Regions from separate parts of the Citrobacter telavivensis genome, predicted to be linked through region 1. Evidence: predicted binding sites of a transcription regulator. Region 1 holds the regulator's gene; each other region holds the start of a gene.

Region 1 (5,125 bases):
GGCCTGGGATCATCCGGCGCTGTTTATCCCCGGCGGCAACTCCCCTTATGTCACCGAGGCGTATCGCGCCGATTTACTGGCCCAGTTCCCACAGGCGCGTGCGCATGTGATTGCCGGGGCGGGTCATTGGGTGCATGCCGAAAAGCCGGAGGCGGTGCTGCGCGCCATCCGTCGTTATCTCAACGAGACGGCTAACTGATTAAAAACTCAGCGTCCGTGCGCGATTACACGTACGAACGTTGGCGCGCCTCATCCGCTGATGTATGATGGCGCGCTATCCATCCGGGCAGAGGCCTGGCTGATTGTTTCCCCGAAGTCACCAAAATCATGGCCAAAGAACAAACGGACCGTACGACACTAGATCTGTTCGCGCACGAGCGTCGCCCGGGACGACCGAAAACCAATCCGCTTTCGCGCGATGAACAACTGCGCATTAACAAGCGTAATCAGCTAAAACGCGACAAAGTTCGTGGTCTTAAGCGTGTCGAGCTCAAGCTCAACGCGGAAGCCGTTGACGCGCTAAATGAGCTGGCGGAATCCCGGGAGATGAGCCGCAGTGAACTGATTGAAGAGATACTGATGGCCCAACTGGCGGCGCTACGCGGCCAGGATCTCGCCTGAAATCCCCTCATTCCCCACTTTCGTGTAGCATGGAGTGCACTCGTATGCGTTTGCTATTTCCGCATACCTGACTGTTCTGCTATGATTGCCGTTATCTGTGGGCAACTCGCCACCACCATTTCAATAAGTTTCAAGAGGTTACTTTACTCATGGCAATCACTGGCATCTTTTTCGGCAGCGACACCGGGAATACCGAAAATATCGCAAAAATGATTCAAAAACAGCTTGGTAAAGACGTTGCCGATGTGCATGACATTGCAAAAAGCAGCAAGGAAGATCTCGAAGGCTATGACATTCTGCTGCTTGGTATCCCAACCTGGTACTACGGTGAAGCGCAGTGCGACTGGGACGACTTCTTCCCGACCCTCGAAGACATTGATTTTAACGGCAAACTGGTTGCGCTGTTTGGCTGCGGCGATCAGGAAGACTATGCTGAATACTTCTGCGACGCGTTAGGCACAATCCGCGATATCATTGAGCCGCGCGGCGCAACCATCGTGGGTCACTGGCCGACCGCAGGCTATCATTTTGAAGCGTCCAAAGGTCTGGCGGATGACGACCATTTTGTCGGTCTGGCGATTGACGAAGACCGTCAGCCGGAACTGACCGCCGAGCGCGTGGAAAAATGGGTGAAGCAGATTTCTGAAGAACTGCACCTCGACGACATCATTAACGCCTGATGTACGGCGGCGCAGACAATGTTTGCGCCGCATCAATAGACAGAACCAATCAAAATAATTGCTACAAATTTGTAACTTTCTTGCCCATCCCTGTACAATGTGCGGGAGTTTTTAGGTGGCGCTCTCATTTCCAGGCAATACCGACTATTTATTAACATTTGCCAGAGGCTTGCGGTTTTCATTTAGACACGGCAGTCCTATAATGAAACGCATTATCTCGAGTGCAATTTCTGTCACTTCTTGTATGAAGTGAATCGTTTAGCAACAGGACAGATTCCGCATGACTGACAACAATACCGCATTAAAGAAGGCTGGCCTGAAAGTAACGCTTCCTCGTTTAAAGATCCTGGAAGTTCTTCAGGAACCGGAAAACCATCACGTCAGTGCGGAAGATTTATATAAACGACTGATCGACATGGGTGAAGAAATTGGTCTGGCGACCGTGTATCGCGTGCTGAACCAGTTTGACGACGCCGGGATCGTTACCCGCCACAATTTTGAAGGCGGTAAATCCGTTTTCGAGTTGACCCAGCAGCATCATCACGATCACCTTATTTGCCTCGATTGCGGCAAAGTGATCGAATTCAGTGATGATTCTATTGAAGCGCGTCAGCGTGAGATCGCGGCGAAGCATGGCATTCGTCTGACGAATCATAGCCTTTATCTGTACGGCCACTGTGCTGAAGGCGATTGTCGCGAAGACGAACACGCGCACGACGCGAAATAATTTGTATTATTCTGAAAAGCCAACCTGCCGGTTGGCTTTTTTTATGCGTGCCATTCCCCACGCCGCGCTTTCTTCTGACAGCATGTTGCTTTAATGTAAAATCTCACCCTGCCTTGTCCGGAGAATCGAAATGGAACTTCGCCAGCTACGTTATTTTGTCCGTATTGTGGAAACCGGGAGTATGGGCAGCGCGGCGCTCGATCTCGACATCGGCGTTTCCGCGCTCAGCCAGCAGATGACACGACTGGAAAACGAACTTGCGATTCGTCTATTGCAGCGAACCTCGCGTGGCGTAACGCCAACCAACGCCGGTCTGGCCTTTTACTCACAGGCGCAACTGGCGCTGCGTCACGCTGATGACGCCATTCTGGCCGCGCGCGATGCGCGTCTGTCCGGACATGTCAGCGTCGGCATGGCCCCCAGCACGGCCTCTGTCCTGGGAATGCCGTTTATTCATGCTATGCGGGAACATTACGCCGACGTACGCTTGCATGTGGTGGAAAGCCTCTCGGGCAATCTGGAACGGATGATCAACACCCGTCAGATTGATCTGGCCGTCGTTTTTCAAAAAGAGAAGATCCTGCGCTGGAGCGCCAGGCCGGTTCTCGAAGAGCGGCTTTTTCTGATTGGCACGCACGAGCTGCTGGCGGATATTCCGGATGACACCATAACCCCTGCTCAACTGGCGAATATTCCCCTGATCATGCCAAGCCTCGGTCACGGACTGCGCGGCCGACTGGAGGCCATCTGTCAGGAACACGGACTAAAGGTTGATATCGCCACGGAAATTGACGGCCTGACGTTACTGATGCACGCCGTTCGCAGCGGACTCGGTGCCACGCTGCAACCCGGAGCTGCCATTTCGCACCTTGAGAGAGACGCGCTAAGAGTGATCGGTGTCCACAATCCTGTACTTAGCCGCCCCAATTTTCTGGTCAGCCTGTCTGACGATGAACTCACCCCCGCCGGGCTCGCCGCCCGCGTGATGCTCACAAAAGTCATGCGTGAACTTGTTGAAACCGGCTGTTGGCCGGGTGCAACCCTTTACGCTCACTAAACAGGTCTTTAGCTTTTCGTCATAGCGCCCATACAACCCGTACGTATACATTTCAATTACAAATTTAACAAATAGTTAAATGATAATGGAGTATACGATGGTGGATGTACTGGTGATTGGCGGCGGTAATGCCGCGTTATGTGCCGCCTTAACCGCTCGCGAGGCAGGAGCCTCCGTGTTGCTGTTAGAGGCTGCGCCACGGGAATGGCGCGGCGGCAATTCTCAACATACGCGCAATTTACGATGCATGCACGATGCGCCACAGGATGTGCTGGTCGAGAGTTATCCCGAAGAGGAATTCTGGCAGGATCTCTGGCGTGTCACGGAAGGCAACACCGATGAAGCGCTGGCGCGTCTGGTGATCCGCACCTCATCGCAGTGTCGTGACTGGATGCGCCAGCACGGTGTTAACTTTCAGCCTCCACTCTCTGGCGCACTGCACGTGGCGCGTACCAATGCCTTCTTCATGGGCGGCGGTAAAGCCCTCGTGAACGCCTATTACCGCAGCGCAGAAAAGCTGGGGGTTCAGATTCGCTACAACTCGCCGGTACAGGCGCTTGAATTGCGCAACGGTGAATTCGTCGCCGCCCTGGCAGGGAACGAGCGCATTGAGGCCAAAGCCTGCGTCCTCGCCGCTGGCGGGTTTGAATCCAACCGCGAATGGCTGCGCGAGGCCTGGGGGGAAAACGCGCGTGGCGAATGGCCGGCCGATAACTTCCTCATTCGTGGCACCCGCTTTAATCAGGGCGTCTTGCTCAGATTTATGATCGATGCCGGGGCTGACATCATCGGCGATCCGTCCCAGTCCCACTGTGTTGCCATTGATGCCCGAGCCCCGCTGTATGATGGCGGCATTTGTACCCGCGTGGATTGCGTCTCGCTTGGCGTGGTGGTCAATCGGGACGCGGAGCGCTTTTACGATGAAGGCGAAGATTTCTGGCCGAAACGGTATGCCATCTGGGGGCGTCTGGTTGCCCACCAGCCCGGCCAGATTGGCTACTCCATTATCGATAGCAAAGCGATCGGCCACTTTATGCCGCCGGTTTTCCCGGGCGCGCAGGCCAACACGCTGGGTGAACTGGCCCGCCAGCTGGGGCTGGATACCGAACGCTTTACCCATACCGTGGAACAGTACAACCAGGCCTGTCAACCGGGCCAGTTTGATCACACAACGCTGGATAACTGCGCGACGCAGGACCTGACGCCACCCAAAACCCACTGGGCGCGGCCTATCGATACCCCCCCCTACTACGGCTATGCCCTGCGTCCGGGGATCACCTTTACCTATCTGGGACTGAAAGTGAATGCACACGCTGCGGTCCACTTCGCTGGAGCCCCCAGCCGTAACCTGTTCGTTGCCGGTGAGATGATGGCAGGCAACGTGCTGGGCAAGGGTTATACCGCCGGTGTCGGCATGTCCATCGGCACCACGTTCGGGCGGATCGCAGGGAAAGAAGCCGCACGGGCGGCACGTAAGGAGGCGCGCCATGAAGCAGCTTGAAAAATTGATTATTGAAGCCAAAATTCTCACCGAGCCGGAGGCGGAAGTCGAGCGGGTGATGCAGGTTTGTAACGCCTGCCGCTATTGCGAAGGGTTTTGCGCCGTGTTTCCGGCAATGACTCAACGACTGGAATTCGGCAAAGCCGACATCAACTATCTTGCTAACCTGTGTCATAACTGTGGCGCCTGCTTACATGCCTGCCAGTATGCCCCGCCGCATGAGTTTGCTCTCAACGTGCCGAAAGCGATGGCGGAAGTACGCCTGGAGACCTATCAACATTACGCACGGCCTGCGGCCTTTGGCGCACTGTATCGCCGGGCAGGCGTCACCGTGACGCTGGCGCTGGTCTTTAGTCTGATCCTCTTTTTACTCCTCGCGATGGGGCTGAAAGGATCGCTGCGCCACCCACCGCTGGCCGGTGATTTCTACCAAATCTTCCCGCACAACCTGCTGGCATGGATGTTTGGTTCCGTTTTCGTTCTGGCGATCGGTTTATTGATGGCGGGCGTGATCCGCTTCTGGCGTGAGATATCGCCGG
Region 2 (5,125 bases), on a different contig from region 1:
ATCTATTGAAGGGATTTTGAAACGCCATTTCATAATAAGGAGTCAACAACGTGACAGGTCAAACGCAGTTTGCTGGCGTCTGGTGCCCCTCCATTACGCCAATGGATCAGGATGGTAATATCGATCTCAACGGTCTGAGCCAACACCTTCAACGCCTGACTGAGGCAAAAATCGACGTGATTTTGCTGATGGGCAGTATCGGGGAGTTCGCGTCCTTCACTCTTGACGAACGCTTGCTGTTGATTCGCGAGGCGCGCGCCATGAGCTCATTGAAGATGGTGGCTAACGTCTCTTCCACCTGCATCCACGATGTATTACGGATGGCGCAGGAAGCGTATCGCACAGGCTACGATGCAGTGATGGTTCTGCCGCCGTATTACTACGGCCAAACGCCGAAGCAGTTGCTGAGCTACTTCCGCCAGTTGGGGCAAAAGCTCAGCGGCAAATGGTTCGCCTACAACTTCCCGCCACGCACCGGCAGCGATTTAACGCCGGATCTGGTCGCCCAACTTGCCAGCGAGTTCCCTAACTTTGCCGGGATCAAAGATACTGTCGACTGCCAGTCGCATACCCGTAGAATGATCGAGGCAACCCAGGCCGTACGTGACGATTTTGCCGTACTCTCAGGTTATGACGAGTATTTCATTCCTAACCTGCTGGCTGGCGGGGCGGGGATTATCTCCGGACTCAACAACGTTATGCCGGAACTGTTTGTCAGCGCGCGTGAAGCGTTCAAGGCCGGTGACCTGGCGGCCCTGCGCGACATTCAGCAGAAAATTGGCGTCTATATGTCGATTTATGCCATCGGCGAAGATTTCGTCACCACCATCAAGACGGTGGTATCGCGGAAGTTCGGCTATTGCAGCGGGGTTTCACGTAATGCGGGCGGCGAGTTGAACGAACACGACTGCCGGACGATTGATGAGGTGTTTGGTCGTTAAAAGACAAGGCCTGGTGAGATTCACCAGGCCTTTTTATGATGCAAAAAAAGGCCGGATAAGCGCAGTGCTATCCGGCATTATTGTTTTATTTCACAGCATGTTGGATTTCGATTGCCGCCGCTTTCGCTTTGACCTTCTTCGACCAGACAGAGGTGATAATTGGCACAAGGATTGACGTCACAATCACCGAGGTTGCCACCAGCGAGGTTGCCGCCGGTGCCATCGGTTTAAATGCGGGCACCATTTCTGCGATCAGTACCGGTGTCGCCACCGCCGCACCGGCTGAGCTGGAAGCGGCAATCCCTGCCGTACCGTCGCCGCCGCCGATCAGTTTATCGGCAACGATCAGCGGAATACCGGTCACGATAATCACCGCCACACCCAACAGAATGCCCAACAGACCGGTCTGCGCAATCACGCTCAGATCGATGGTGTTACCCAGCGCAAAGGCGAAGAAGGGGATCAGCGTCTGTACCGCTTTACTGAAGAACTCGCGCAGCTCAGGGTCCAGATTACCCAGCGTGAAGCCCACCAGGAATGGCAGCACCGCGCCGACAAAAACATGCGGTTCAAACGACGCAATCCCGGCCGTACCGAGGATGATCATCGTCATCAGCGGGCCCGATTCCAGCGACATCAGGACAAATGCCCCGGCCTCTTCTTTGGTGCCGTACTGCTGCATGATCGACGCGTACAGCCCACCGTTGGTCATGTCCATTGCCGCAACCAGCGCCAGTGTCGACAGCCCGGCAAAGAATCCTACCTCCACGCCATGTTCAGGGATGATCCGCGAGGCAATCGCCGCCACCACCCACGCCACAGCAATTTTGGTCACCACCAGCGTTCCGGACTTACGCAGGACGGTACCCGTTGCGCTCAGCTTGATGGAGGCCCCCATGCAGAAAAACCACACGGCCAGAATCGGCACCGTACCGGTGATCATCCCGTTGGTGAATGAGCCAAAATATTTCCCCGCGTCGGGAGAGAACGTGTGACACAACGCGCCCAGGAACAGAGGGACGAGCATCATGCCGCCAGGGATTTTTTCTATCGTGCGTTTAATCTGCATTTCCATCACCTTCCGATGTAAAGATGTGTCAACGATAGACATTCAGCACAATAATAAAAGTGATCCCAACCACACAACAAAACAATGTTTCATTTTTTGTGGATCGCTGTTTTTGATTTGATTTTGATCACAAAAAAACCCCACCGGTCGCGCCGACGGGGTCATACAAACGCTACGTCTTGTTAAATAAGACTTATTTTTTCGCCGCGAAACGCGCAGCCGCTTCGTCCCAGTTCACCACGTTCCAGAACTCTTTGATGTAGTCCGGGCGACGGTTCTGGAATTTCAGGTAGTAAGCGTGTTCCCACACGTCCAGACCCACAATCGGGAAGCCGGAAGCGCCAGAAATCGCTTCCCCCATCAGCGGGGAATCCTGGTTTGCGGTAGAAACGACCGCCAGTTTATCGCCTTTCAGCACCAGCCAGGCCCAGCCAGAACCGAAACGGGTTGCAGCAGCTTTTTCAAACTCTGCTTTGAAGTTATCAACGGAGCCGAAATCACGTTCGATAGCCGCTTTCAGATCGCCCTGCAGGGTCGTGCCCTTTTTCAGGCCTTTCCAGAACAGGCTGTGGTTAGCGTGACCGCCCGCATTGTTACGCAGAACGGTTTTTTTGTCGGCCGGTACCTGATCCAGTTTAGCGATCAGCTCTTCCGCAGACAGGTTAGCGAATTCAGGCAGACTTTCCAGCGCCGCGTTGGCGTTGTTTACATAGGTCTGGTGGTGTTTGGTATGGTGGATTTCCATCGTCTGCTTATCGAAGTGCGGTTCCAGCGCATCATAAGCGTACGGCAGGGATGGCAGTGTATAACTCATATTCATCTCCATTATTGTCGAGCGGCCGGGTGTTAACGCCGCGTAAGCAGTTGGTTCATTATAGTTAATTAAATGATATTGAAAATGATTATCAATGCCGTACTTTTTATAAGGTTATTACCTTTTCGCCTATTGTTGATTATGTGAGCCATATCACCCACTTAACCGGGCCTTTGCCAGAAAGGAAAAATCGCGGCAATCGGCAAAAGGTTATACCTCTGCGCAATTTTTAAACTCATGACGTCGGAAGGGTAGAAACGACGATAAAAACAATGAGGATGATGTAATGAGTAACGCGATTACGATGGGTATTTTTTGGCATTTGATAGGCGCGGCCAGTGCAGCCTGTTTCTATGCCCCGTTCAAACAAGTGAAACAGTGGTCATGGGAAACCATGTGGTCGGTCGGCGGGATTGTCTCCTGGCTGATTCTTCCCTGGACCATCAGCGCCATGCTGCTGCCCAACTTCTGGGCCTACTACAGTTCTTTCAACCTCTCCACTCTGCTTCCGGTATTCCTGTTCGGCGCAATGTGGGGCATTGGTAATATCAACTACGGCCTGACCATGCGCTACCTCGGCATGTCGATGGGGATTGGCATTGCCATTGGCATCACGCTGATTGTCGGTACGCTGATGACCCCTATCATCAACGGCAACTTTGATGTGCTGATTAACACCGAAGGCGGGCGGATGACCCTGCTCGGGGTACTGGTTGCGCTGATTGGCGTCGGGATTGTCACCCGTGCGGGCCAGCTCAAAGAGCGCAAAATGGGCATCAAAGCCGAAGATTTCAACCTGAAAAAAGGGCTACTGCTGGCGGTGATGTGCGGCATTTTCTCCGCAGGCATGTCGTTTGCGATGAACGCCGCGAAGCCGATGCATGAAGCAGCCGCGGCGCTGGGTGTAGACCCGCTGTATGTCGCGCTGCCAAGCTACGTGGTGATCATGGGCGGCGGCGCGCTGGTCAACCTGGGCTTCTGTTTTGTTCGTCTGGCAAAAGTGAAGAACCTGTCGGTAAAAGCCGACTTCTCGCTGGCAAAATCGCTTATCATCACCAACGTGCTGCTGTCTGCGCTGGGTGGCCTGATGTGGTATCTGCAATTCTTTTTCTACGCCTGGGGCCACGCGCGCATTCCGGCGCAATATGACTACATCAGTTGGATGCTGCACATGAGTTTCTACGTGCTGTGCGGTGGTATCGTCGGTCTGGTGCTGAAAGAGTGGAACAATGCCGGGCGTCGTCCCGTCAGCGTACTGAGTCTGGGATGCGTAGTGATCATCATCGCCGCCAACATTGTCGGTCTGGGCATGGCAAGCTAATCACTTGAGTTACTGAGATGACGCCACTGACTGGGCGTCATCCCGGTTTCCCGCGTGAACACCACAGAAAAGTAGTTACTGTCCTCAAATCCACACTTCATCGAAATTTCACCGATCATCAGACGGCTGTGCTGAAGAAGATATTGCGCATGGCAGACGCGAACCTGACGCTGATACTGGTTAATCGTCATCCCGGTCTGGCTACGAAACTGCTGACGCAGCACGCGTTCGCTGCACGCCTCCCGGCAGCAAAAGGTATCCAGCGCAAACGGACGTTCCAGACTGGCGGCCAGCGCGGTAATCAGTTTATCCAGCAGCGTTTCGCTGGAGGTCGCTGGCAGCGTGTCGGTGGCATAGCGATGGCGCTTCAGCGTCATTACCAGTTGGCCAAAGAGCAGCTCTGCCATCTCGTTAGCGAGCGGATCGTGCTGGTTACTTTCATGCTCAATCTGGCTTATCACCTGGCGCGCCTGCGTCATTCCAGCACTGCCCAGCCGCCAGTGCGGCTGCCGCGGCGTGCCGTTAAATCCGGGAATCGCCATCTCCCAGCCCAGATTCAGCTTTAGCCGCTCCGGGCAATAGATGATGTTTTGCAACACGAGGTCATTAACGGAGGTATAGGAGTGCTTGTCTTCGGCACGAATATAAAACAGATCGCCACGGGTGATGCGATAGGGACGGTCGTTCAGCACATGCAGACCATTGCCTCGCCAGACAATCACCAGCTCACAGAAATCATGCGTATGTTCGGCAAACACATCCTGCGGATAGCGATCGGCAACGGCGACGGCCTGCCCGGCATTCGCAAAGAAGTCGTCTTTTAGAAGAATCAGTTGATTCGCCACCAGAATATTCCTTGCCGGATGGCGGCTTCGCCTTATCCGGCCTACAAATTACGTGAACACGTAGGCCGGATAAGACGCCACCGCGTCGCCATCCGGCATCACAGATCGATGATTATCAGCAATTTGGCGGCGAAA
Region 3 (5,125 bases), on a different contig from region 1:
TGCCGCGCTTATCGCCAATAAAAATGCCGTCCTCGAAAGTGTGGCGCAAGAAGTGACCTCTATCCCGGCGGCGCTGGTTCGTCTGAAATGGCAAAACCGACGGGAAATTTACGCGCTTCAGGTGAAGGAAGAGATTTATGGCGCGGCGATCAACGCCATTATCAGACAGACCCCGGAGCTGCATGACAAAATCATGGCGCGGCTGGAGAGCACCTGGCAGTATTTGCTGGCTCGGGAGACAGCCACGCTGCGACTGACGCGCAAACTTGCCGACGGGAACTACCGCACGATCGCGATCACCACCGTCGCGCTCAATGAACGCCTGGTACAGACCCGGAGCGACAGGCAATAAAAAAGCCGGGTAGCGATAACGCCTTACCCGACCTTTTCTCTCATCGTGCCCGAGGCGACAACGATTATTTCGCTTTCGCGACCTCTTCGCCGACCAGGCCAATCTTCAGATACCCCGCCTGATGCAGCGTGTCCATCACCTTCATCAGGGTCTCATAGTCGACGGTTTTATCCGCGCGGAAGAAGATCGTGGTGTCTTTCTTCCCTTCAGTCAGTGCCGTCAGTTCTGCCACCATGGTCTCGTCCGTCACCGGATCGTTACCAATAAACATGCTGTTGTCCGCTTTGACCGACAGGTAAACGGGTTTTTCCGGGCGCGGTTGTGGCGTACTGGAGGAAGCAGGCAGGTTTACCTTTACATCCACCGTTGCCAACGGCGCGGCCACCATAAAGATGATCAGCAGTACCAGCATGACGTCGATAAACGGCGTCACGTTGATTTCATGCATTTCACCGTTATCGTCCAGATTTTCATTAAGACGCATTGCCATGAAACATTACCCTACACGTAATTTCTGCGCGGTGCGTACCGGATGAGCGGATGCGCTTGCATCCAGATCCAGGTCGCGGCTTTGCAGTAACAGCACCTGTGCTGCCACATCGCCCAGCATCGCTTTAAGACCGCCAATCTGACGGGCAAAGATATTATAGATAACCACGGCTGGGATGGCGGCAACCAGACCGATGGCCGTCGCCAGCAGTGCTTCTGCGATACCCGGCGCTACGACGGCGAGGTTAGTGGTCTGCGTTTGCGCAATCCCGATGAAGCTATTCATGATGCCCCAGACCGTACCGAACAAACCGACAAACGGTGAAATCGCCCCGATGGTCGCCAGGTAGCCATTTCCGCGCCCCATATGACGTCCCGCCGCCGCAACGCGACGCTCCAGACGAAAACCAGTACGCTCTTTAATCCCTTCGTTGTCTTCACTGCCCTGAGACAGTTCCAGTTCGTTCTGCGCTTCATTGAGCAATTGGACGCTTAAGCTTTTAGCGCCAAAGTTTGCAGCGATATCGCTTGCCTGATCCAGAGAGCGGGCTTCCGCCAACAGCTGCTGTTCGCGCTTAAGCCGACGCTTCTGAGAGAAGAACTCAACACTCTTACTGAAGAAGATAGCCCAGGTGACCACTGACGCCAGAATCAGACCAATCATCACGCACTTAACCACGATGTCGGCGTGCTGATACATACCCCAGACGGAAAGATCCGTCTGCATCAAATTATTACCCACTCTGTATCTCCAGGACGCAAATCACAAATTCTGAGCGTAATAATATCAAAACGACGTCGAATTGATAGTCGTTCTCATTACTATTTACATAGTGCCGCACCTTTGGTTTCTTTTCCTTGCGCTTACGCAGTAAAACGTTACGGGAGGGAATTTTAAGAAAATATTGTGCTTTATCCTGTTCCCCGGGATGCGCATTTTGCCATTCGTGGTAGTTTAGACATCCAGACGTATAAAAACAGGAAACACAACATGGCAGATAAGCAACTGGACACCAAACTGGTCGGTGCAGGACGCAGTAAAAAATACACGCTGGGTTCGGTGAATAGTGTGATTCAACGCGCTTCTTCGCTGGTTTTTGAAACGGTCGAAGACAAAAAGCACGCCACCCGCAACCGCGCCAACGGCGAACTCTTTTACGGACGCCGCGGCACGTTGACCCATTTCTCGCTGCAGGAAGCGATGTGCGAGCTTGAAGGCGGTGCCGGCTGCGCGCTCTTCCCCTGCGGCGCTGCGGCTGTCGCCAACACCATTCTGGCCTTTGTCGAACAGGGCGACCACGTGCTGATGACTAACACAGCCTATGAGCCGAGCCAGGATTTCTGCACCAAAATCCTCGGCAAGCTGGGGGTGACCACCGGCTGGTTCGATCCGTTGGTCGGCGCTGACATTGTTAAGCATCTTCAACCCAACACCAAAGTCGTTTTCCTCGAGTCTCCGGGTTCCGTCACCATGGAAGTCCACGACGTACCGGCGATTGTCGCCGCCGTCAGACGCGTTGCGCCAGACGCCATCATTATGATCGACAACACCTGGGCTGCGGGCGTGCTGTTTAAAGCCCTCGATTTCGGCATTGATATCTCGATTCAGGCCGGGACCAAGTACCTGATTGGTCACTCCGACGCAATGGTTGGTACTGCCGTTTCGAACGCCCGCTGCTGGGATCGGTTGCGTGAGAATGCCTATCTGATGGGGCAAATGGTCGATGCGGATACGGCCTATATGACCAGCCGCGGGCTGCGTACCCTGGGTGTGCGCCTGCGTCAGCATCACGAAAGCAGTCTGAAGGTTGCCGAATGGCTGGCTGCCCATCCGCAGGTCGCACGAGTGAATCATCCGGCATTGCCGGGCAGTAAAGGACACGAATTCTGGAAACGTGACTTTACGGGGAGCAGCGGTCTGTTCTCATTTGTGCTGAATAAAAAGCTCAATAATGACGAGCTGTCCGCTTATCTGGATCACTTCAGCCTGTTCAGCATGGCCTATTCGTGGGGCGGGTTTGAGTCGCTGATTCTGGCCAATCAGCCTGAACAGATTGCGGAAATTCGCCCGGAAGGGGGCGTGGATTTCAGCGGCACGCTGATTCGTCTCCACATTGGTTTAGAAAATGTTGACGATCTGATTGCAGATTTAGCCGCCGGATTTTCTCGCCTCGTGTAAAATTGACGCTAATGGACAGCTATGCAGACACGTCGAGCGAAATTGTCTGCATTTGTTGCGCCCGGGATCAAGTCATCCGGGCCCGTTCAGGAGTACAATAGGGTCATTAAGGCGTAAACGCTGTTCCACAGGAAAGTCCATGGCTGTCATTCAAGATATTATCGCTGCGCTCTGGCAACATGATTTTGCCGCGCTGGCGGACCCACATGTTGTTAGCGTCGTCTACTTTGTGATGTTCGCCACGCTGTTTTTAGAGAATGGCCTGTTACCGGCCTCATTTTTACCCGGTGATAGCCTCCTGCTATTAGCGGGCGCATTAGTCGCGCAGGGCGTCATGAGCTTTGTCCCTACTCTGGTGATCCTGACGACGGCGGCCAGCCTCGGTTGTTGGCTCAGCTATATTCAGGGACGCTGGCTGGGCAATACGCGAACGGTAAAAGGCTGGCTGGCGCAACTTCCGGCGAAATACCACCAGCGCGCGACCTGCATGTTTGACCGCCACGGTCTGCTGGCACTGCTGGCGGGACGCTTTCTGGCGTTCGTACGGACCCTGCTGCCAACCATGGCGGGGATTTCCGGCCTCTCTAACCGCCGTTTCCAGTTCTTCAACTGGCTGAGCGGTCTGCTGTGGGTCGGCGTGGTCACCAGCTTTGGCTATGCCCTCAGCATGATCCCGTTTGTGAAGCGCCATGAAGATCAGGTTATGACCTTCCTGATGATCCTGCCACTCTTCCTGCTGGCGGCGGGTTTGATCGGCACGGTTGTGGTCGTTATCAAGAAGAAATACTGTAGCGCCTGATAGGTTGATTGCCGGATAGCGCTCTGCTTATCCGGCCTGCGCCGTCCGTCAACTCCCCTGCATGGTGCGGATCCGCGCCGCATCCTCTCCCGGCGTCACGCCGAAATAGCGCTTAAATTCGCGACTGAATTGCGACGCACTTTCATAACCCACCCGCATTGCCGCCGCACTGGCCTTCATGCCGTCGTGAATCATCATCATCCGCGCCTTATGTAACCGATACGTTTTCAGGTACTGCAACGGCGATGTGCTGGTGACTGACTTAAAATTATGGTGGAACGCAGAGACGCTCATGTTGGCTTCTGCCGCCAGTTGCTCGACGTTGAGGTTTTCGGTGTACTTATTTTCAATACGCTTGAGCACGCGGCTAATCAGGCTGAAGTGGGTCTGACGGCTCACCAGCGCCAGCAGCGCGCCACCGCGTGGCCCGGTCAGAACGTGATAGAGGATCTCGCGGATAATCTGTTTACCGAGAATTCGCGCGTCCAGCGGTCTCTCCATGACGTCGAGCAGACGTTCTGCCGCGCAGAGGATCTCCTCAGAGAGCGTCGCGGAGTTGATCCCGCTTGCCGCCATCGACGGCTGAAAGCGTTCGTCTTCGCCGATGTCCATCAGCAGTTCCTGCAATTGCAGAATATCGACATTGATGCGAAATCCGGCGAGCGGCACGTCAGGTGTCGCATAGGTTTCACATTCGAAGGGTAAAGGTACTGTCAGCAGCAGGTATTCATTGGCGTCGTAACGGAAAACCCGCTCATTGATGTAACCGATTTTATGACCGGAAAAGAGAAATATGATGCCGGGGTCGTACATGACGGGTGTACGTAAACCCGGTTCAGTACCGTACAGCAGACGGATGTCTGGCAGCAGATCACCGGGCTTATGTTCTTTGTATTTCAACTGCTTAACTTTATCCGTCAGCAGTAAACAGATCTCTTCGCGGTTCATGGCAGAAATTTTTCTCAACGTATGACGACGCCTTGATTGTGCGCAAGTTTATCGTTTTTCTCCAGTACTCTGGAGAAATGGGCAAGACATTGGCAGAAATGAGCATTGAGAGGATAGCCGCGCACGACCACAATGTTCTCCATCCGGCAGACCCCGCCTGCCCTCTTTTTTTACCCACATAAGGGAACGAGCAATGAACAACTTTAATCTGCATACCCCGACTCGCATTCTGTTTGGTAAAGGTGCGATTGCTGAACTGCGCGCACAAATCCCTCAGGACGCACGCGTGCTGATCACTTATGGCGGCGGCAGCGTGAAAAAAACCGGCGTGCTGGCGCAGGTACAGGACGCACTGAAA

Evidence for each region. The regulator Fur, encoded in region 1, represses iron uptake genes when iron is present. The targets are predictions, from matches to a motif close to ATAATAATGAGAACNACTATCAA.
Region 2: the regulator Fur is predicted to act here: its motif matches at 2,897-2,919, upstream of sodA (superoxide dismutase [Mn]).
Region 3: the regulator Fur is predicted to act here: its motif matches at 1,645-1,667, upstream of exbB (tol-pal system-associated acyl-CoA thioesterase).

What each region holds. Positions count from the first base shown of each region.
Region 1 covers NZ_JBGUBF010000001.1:455,291-460,415, reverse strand. Annotated here, with positions in the region: gene ybfF (esterase) at 1-199, shown strand, start outside; gene ybfE (LexA regulated protein) at 328-621, shown strand; gene fldA (flavodoxin FldA) at 771-1,301, shown strand; gene fur (ferric iron uptake transcriptional regulator) at 1,582-2,028, shown strand; gene tcuR (tricarballylate utilization LysR family transcriptional regulator TcuR) at 2,159-3,085, shown strand; gene tcuA (FAD-dependent tricarballylate dehydrogenase TcuA) at 3,183-4,586, shown strand; gene tcuB (tricarballylate utilization 4Fe-4S protein TcuB) at 4,573-5,125, shown strand, end outside.
Region 2 covers NZ_JBGUBF010000007.1:84,442-89,566, forward strand. Annotated here, with positions in the region: gene ACERJC_RS21375 (dihydrodipicolinate synthase family protein) at 51-941, shown strand; gene kdgT (2-keto-3-deoxygluconate transporter) at 1,027-2,010, opposite strand; gene sodA (superoxide dismutase [Mn]) at 2,204-2,824, opposite strand; gene rhaT (L-rhamnose/proton symporter RhaT) at 3,111-4,145, shown strand; gene rhaR (HTH-type transcriptional activator RhaR) at 4,142-4,990, opposite strand.
Region 3 covers NZ_JBGUBF010000009.1:66,645-71,769, reverse strand. Annotated here, with positions in the region: gene ACERJC_RS22840 (cytoplasmic protein) at 1-352, shown strand, start outside; gene exbD (TonB system transport protein ExbD) at 417-842, opposite strand; gene exbB (tol-pal system-associated acyl-CoA thioesterase) at 849-1,583, opposite strand; gene metC (cystathionine beta-lyase) at 1,833-3,020, shown strand; gene yghB (DedA family general envelope maintenance protein YghB) at 3,160-3,819, shown strand; gene ACERJC_RS22815 (AraC family transcriptional regulator) at 3,868-4,767, opposite strand; gene yqhD (alcohol dehydrogenase) at 4,961-5,125, shown strand, end outside.